DNA from 2 places in the Micromonospora violae genome. Region 2 is predicted to be linked to the other one. Evidence: riboswitches for the same ligand, from Rfam matches in the RefSeq annotation. Region 2 holds a riboswitch; the other holds the start of a gene.

Region 1 (3,032 bases), 680 kb from region 2:
GTTGCTGTTCGCCGCCGGAGAGCGCCGCGGTGTGGCGGTCCCGGGGGTACGGGAAGCCGACCCGGTGCAGCGCCTCGTCCACCCGGGGCCAGATCTCGTCGGCCGGCACGCCCCGGTTCTCCAGCCCGAACGCGACGTCGTCGCCGCAGCGCGCCATGACCAGTTGGGTCTCCGGGTCCTGGAAGACCACGCCGACCCGTTCCCGCCCTTTGCGGGGGTCGAGCCCGTCGATCTCGACGGTGCCCTCCTGCTCGCCGGAGTCCTCGGGAAGTAGCCCCGCCAGCGCGCTGAGCAGGGTGCTCTTACCCGCCCCGGACGGTCCGAGCAGCAGAACCCGCTCCCCGGCCTCGATCTGCAGGTCCACCCCGCGCACCGCCCAGGCCCGTCGCCCGGCGTGCCGCCACCCGAACCCCCGCAGCAGTACCCCGCCCACGACCCCACCCCCTCCCAGCCCCGCCCTGCCCCTCTTGCCCCCCGTTGATCAAGAGGTTTGCGTCACCGGAAGCCGATTTGCTGACGCAAACCTCTTGATCAACGCCAATGAGTGGGGGTGGGTTAGATCAGGGCTCGGTTTCGGCCGGCGGGGAAGCGGTCCAGGACGCCGGTGTTGGCCAGGGCCTTGGTGAGCAGCCAGCCGCCGAAACCGGCGATCACGGTGGCGCTGACGATGGTGAGCAGCGCGTACGGAATGCGGTAGTCGGTCAGCGCGTAGTCGACGTTCCAGACGAAGAAGTCGAACAGCGCGGCGCTGAGGCCGGTCAGCGCACCGGCGAACACCGCGGTCGGCAGCCGGAACGACCGGTACCGGAAGGCGGCGAAGGCCAGCTCGGCGCCGATGCCCTGCACGATGCCCTGCGGGATCACCGTGCCGGCCCACTGGCTGCCCAGCAGCGCGGACAGGACCGCGGCCACGGTCTCGCAGTAGAGCGCGGCGCCAGGCTTACGGATGACCAGCCCACCGATCACCGCCGGCATCAGCCAGACGCCGTACAGCAGCGTCTGCGCCGGCGGGAAGAACGCGAAGGCACCCTCGGTGGCGCTCCAGACCAGGCCCCAGGCCCAGAAGATGACGCCGAAGGCGACAGCGATCACCGAGGCGACCACGATGTCGATGGTGCGCCAACGATTGGTGGTGTTGTCCATGGTTGCTCCCAGTTCTAGGAAGAGAACCAGGAGAAGACGCACGCCGCGCCCGGTGGCACCGGACTGCGGCGCGGCTGGAGGTCGACCGAACTCCCTGCGCTGGCATTACCCAGATCAGGTTCGAGGGTCTGCGGGCGTGCCCGCACTCTCAGCGCTGTGCGCTCCCCTGTCGGATATGAAGTTGTCTCGCTGACGCTAACACCGACCCTGGTCGCCAGCCCAGCTGGGCACCGCCTGACCTGCGGGAGCGGCCGTCCGGCCCGAGCCTGGGTACGCTTCCGATCATGCGGGTTGACGCGCGAGGCTTCACGTTCGACGTGACCGTCGACGGTCCACCGGACGGCGTACCCGTCCTGCTGCTGCACGGTTTCCCGCAACACAGCGGTGAGTGGGACGACGTGACGCCGAGGCTGCACCCGGGTGGGCTGCGCACGTACGCGCTGGACCAGCGCGGCTACTCGCCCGGCGCCCGACCCTCGGCGGTGGCCGACTACCGGATCCCCGAACTCGTCACCGACGTGGTGGCGGTGCTCGACGCGCTCGGGCTGGACGCCGTCCACCTGGTCGGCCACGACTGGGGCGCGGTCGTGGCCTGGGCGGTCGCCGCCCGGCAGCCCGAGCGGGTCCACACGTTGACCGCGGTGTCCGTACCGCATCCGGCAGCCATGGCACACGCCCTCGCCAGCGATGGGCAACAGAAGGCCCGCTCGTCGTACATGGCGCTGTTCCGCAAGCCGGACAAGGCGGAGAAGGTGCTGCTGGCGTGGCACGCGACGGCGCTTCGCAAGCTGCTCGGCGGGGTGGGCGACTCCTCCCGGGTGAACCGGTACGCCGACCCGATGCGCGAGCCGGGGGCGCTCACGGCCGCGCTGAACTGGTACCGGGCGATGTCCCGCGCCGACCTGGCCAACGTCGGCCCGGTCGCGGTGCCCACCACGTACGTCTGGAGTGACCGGGACGTCGCGATCGGCCGGACCGCCGCTGAGGCGTGCGCGGCGAACGTCACCGGTGACTACCGCTTCGTGCAGCTCGCCGGGGTGAGTCACTGGATCCCGGACACCGCCCCGGCCCCGCTCGCCGAGGCGATCCTGGCCCGCACCGGCGGAACGGCCCAAGCCGGCGGAACGGCCTGAGCGGTGCGGGCCAACGAGGGAGAGTCGTGGTGACGACGGGCGCCAACGGGCCGGGCAGCCGTCGCTCGATCGCCGCGCAGCTGCGCGTGCTGGGCGTACGCCCCGGCTCGACGCTGCTGGTGCACGCCGCGCTGCGTCCGTTGGGCTTCGTCAGCGGCGGTCCGCACGCGGTGGTGCTCGCCCTGCGCGACGCGCTCGGCCCGGACGGCACGATCGTCGTGCCCACCCACACACCCGACAACAGCGACCCCGCGCGGTGGAGCAACCCGCCGGTGCCGGCGGGTTGGTGGCCGCTGATCCGCGCGGAGATGCCAGGCTTCGACCCGGCGGTCACACCCAGCCGGTTCATGGGGGCGGTCGCCGAGACGGTCCGCGGCTGGCCCGGGGCGCTGCGCAGCTCCCATCCGCAGGTGTCGTTCGCCGCGCTCGGCCCCGCCGCCGAGCAGGTGGTCGCCGGGCACACCCGGGCGGACATGCTCGGCGAGGGCTCCCCGCTGGCCCGCCTCCACGACCTGGACGCCGACGTGTTGCTGCTCGGTGTGGACCACTCGGTGAGCACCTCGCTGCACCTGGCCGAGTACCGCTGCCCCGGCTCGCCCCGGGAACGGGTCGGTGCCGCTGTGCGTACCGCCGACGGTGGTCGGGAGTGGGTGTGGTGGCAGGACGTACGGCTCGACGCGGACGACTTCGCGGCGTTGGGCAGGGACCTGGAGGCCACCGGGGCGGTCCGCACCGCACCGGTCGGCACCGGGACCG
Region 2 (3,032 bases):
TTCTCGACGCCCGCCGCGGTCCGGATGCCGCCGAGCAGGTGGGAGAGGAACTGGGGCTCGGCGTACGACTCCCGGGTGTGCCCCAGACCGGTGTACCAGGAGCGGCCACCGTCGTAGTCCTGACACCAGGCGACCGGGTGGTCCGCACCCATCGCGCCAGCGCCGGGGGTGTAGCTCTTCTCGTCCAGGCTGGCCAGCACGTGGACGTCCGGCCGGGGGTTGCTCTGGTAGTTGTACCACTCGTCGAACCGCGACCAGCGGTCCGGCAGTTCGGCGGTGGACGGGTGGGCGTGGTCCTCCACCTTGACCGTGGCCGTCTGGTTCTGCGGGTGGTTGGCGAAGTACGCGCCGACCAGGTCGCCGTACCAGGGCCAGTTGTACTCGGTGTCCGACGCGGCGTGGATGCCGACGTAACCGCCGCCGGCCTTCACGTAGCGCTCGAACGCCGCCTGCTGGTCGGCGTTGAGCACGTCACCGGTGGTGGAGAGCCAGATCACCGCCTTGTACTTCGCCAGGTTGGCGTCGTTGAATGCGGCGCCGTCCTCGGAGTTGTCCACGGTGAATCCGTTGGCGGCACCGAGCTGCTGGATGGCGGCGATGCCGGTGGGGATGGAGTCGTGCCGGAAGCCGGCGGTCTTGGAGAAGACGAGGACGGAGAAGGGATCGGCTGCGGCCTGTGCCGCCTTCGGGGCCACCTGGCTGACCGGGGCTGCCGCCTGGGCATCCCGGGCGGGGGCCTGGGCGGCCGCCTGGGCAGGCGCGCCGAACAGGGTTGTCGAGGCCATGGCCAGGGAAACTAGGGTTGCGGTGATGGGTACGCGGGCACGACGAGAACGGGACACGCCGCCTCCTGTGTCGTAGTGACAGAGATCGCGGGAGTCGGCTCGCCGAATGCCGTCCCTGATGGAGCCGGTGGATCACACCGTGCCAGGGTGCCCCCACCGACATTTTGTCGAATCGCTGAACAAATTAATTCGGCTGGCTCGATGTCGGGCAAGATGCAGACGGGTAACGGTTCTGCAACGGTGGGCGACATTCCGAACAGGACCACATGAAGTGCCCCATGGATCTTGCTCGTTTTTTGCCCGGCCGGTCCGCCGGCCGTCGCCCACCCCGCGCCTTGGCAGGCCGGCGGATCTGTCGTACGGTGACACGCAAGTAACCCACGGGAGCCCGGTGTACCGGGCTGAGAGGGGGGCTGACAGCCCCCGACCGTCGAACCTGATCCGGGTAATGCCGGCGCAGGGAGGAGCGTTGCCGTGCCGTCCCTGGCTCGATTGCATCTCATCACCGACACCCGACCCGGTCGCGACCCACTCAGCGTGGTGCGCGCCGCCCTCACCGTGGCCGGAGCCGACCTGGTGGTGCAGGTCCGGGTCGAGGACTCCGCCACCGACCGCGAGGCGTACGACCTGACCCGGAGGGTGCTGGCGCTCTGCGCGCCGTACCGGGCGACCTGCCTGGTCAACGACCGGTTGCACGTGGCGCTGGCGGTCGGCGCCGCCGGCGGGCACGTCGGCGCCGACGACCTGCCGGTCGCCGCCGCCCGCCGGGTGCTCGGCCCCACCGCCGTGCTCGGCGCCACCGCCCGCGCGCCGGGCACGGCGAACGAGGCCGTCGCGGCGGGAGCCAGCTACCTCGGCGTCGGGCCGTGCCACCACACCGGCACCAAGACCGGCCTACCCGATCCCATCGGACCCGCCGGGGTGCGCGCCGTCGTCGACGCCGTGGACGTTCCGGTCATCGCGATCGGCGGCGTCACCGCCGCCCGGGTGCCGGCGCTGCGGGCCGCCGGGGCGTACGGGGTGGCGGTGGTCGGTGCCGTCTCCACCGCCGCCGACCCGGCACGGGCCACCGCCGCGCTGATCGAGGCCCTGACGTGCTGACCGGCCGGTCCCCGTCAGCGCCGTCGAGCGACCGGGTCCGGCCGGACGTGGCAGTGGTGGGAGCGGGGCCGATCGGGCTCGCGATCGCCTGGCGGTGCGCCCTGCGCGGGCTGCGGGTGGTGGTGCACGATCCGGCACCCGGCTCGGGGGCGTCGGCGGTGGCCGCCGGCATGCTCTCGCCGGTCGCCGAGGCGTACTTCGGGGAGCGGCAACTGACCGAGTTGCTGCTGGCGTCCGCCGCCCGCTGGCCGGCGTTCGCCGCCGAGCTGACCGAGACGACCGGCATCGACATCGGCTACCGCACCGAGGGCACCCTGCTGGTCGGGCTCACCGGCGACGACCTGGCCGAGGCGCGCCGGCTCTGGGCGTACCAGCAGGGGTTGGGGCTGCCCGTGACGCCGCTGCGCCCCAGCGAGCTGCGCGACCGCGAACCGGCGCTCGCCCCACGGGTGCGCGGCGGTGCGATCGCGCCCACCGACCACCAGGTCGACCCCCGACTGCTGGTGCCGGCACTGCGCGCGGCCGCGCGGCGGGCCGGCGCGGTGCTCGTCGCGCAGTCGGTCCGACGGCTGTCCGAGGTGGATGCCGAGGTCACCGTGGTCGCCACCGGCTGCGGGGCCGCCGCGCTCACCGGCCTGCCGGTGCGACCGGTGAAGGGCCAGATCCTCCGACTCCGCGCGCCCGACGGCGTCGCGCCGGGCTTCCGGCACGTGATCCGGGGGTACGCCGACGGCGAGCCCATCTACCTGGTGCCCCGCGTCGACGGCGAGGTCGTGCTCGGCGCGACGGTCGAGGAACGCTCGGACACCACGGTCACCGTCGGCGCGGTCCAGCGGCTGCTCCGCGCCGGGATCGACCTGCTGCCCGAACTGGCTGAGTACGACCTGGTCGAGGCGGTCGCCGGGCTGCGCCCGGGCACCCCGGACAACACGCCGATCGTCGGGCCGCTGCCCGACCGGCCGAACGTCCTGGCCGCCACCGGCCATCACCGGCACGGCATCGTGCTCACCCCGATCACCGCCGACCTGATCGCCGATCTGGTGCTCGGCGGCGTACCCGATCCGCTGCTCACGCCGTTGCGGGCCGACCGCTTCGACCTGGCCGGTGTCGCGGTGGGCGGACCTGAACCGACGATGGAGGGGGACC

What was found. Region 2 has a riboswitch for thiamine pyrophosphate ahead of thiE (thiamine phosphate synthase). Riboswitches for the same ligand answer to the same signal wherever they lie in the genome.
Region 1: another riboswitch for thiamine pyrophosphate. It lies ahead of EV382_RS18560 (ECF transporter S component); the one in region 2 lies ahead of thiE (thiamine phosphate synthase).

What each region holds. Positions count from the first base shown of each region.
Region 1 is NZ_SHKK01000001.1:4,210,945-4,213,976, reverse strand. It holds gene EV382_RS18565 (ABC transporter ATP-binding protein) at 1-433, opposite strand, end outside; gene EV382_RS18560 (ECF transporter S component) at 556-1,143, opposite strand; TPP riboswitch at 1,217-1,321, opposite strand; gene EV382_RS18555 (alpha/beta fold hydrolase) at 1,428-2,276, shown strand; gene EV382_RS18550 (AAC(3) family N-acetyltransferase) at 2,306-3,032, shown strand, end outside.
Region 2 is NZ_SHKK01000001.1:4,892,453-4,895,484, reverse strand. It holds gene EV382_RS21785 (ThuA domain-containing protein) at 1-785, opposite strand, end outside; TPP riboswitch at 1,156-1,265, shown strand; gene thiE (thiamine phosphate synthase) at 1,260-1,886, shown strand; gene thiO (glycine oxidase ThiO) at 1,880-3,032, shown strand, end outside.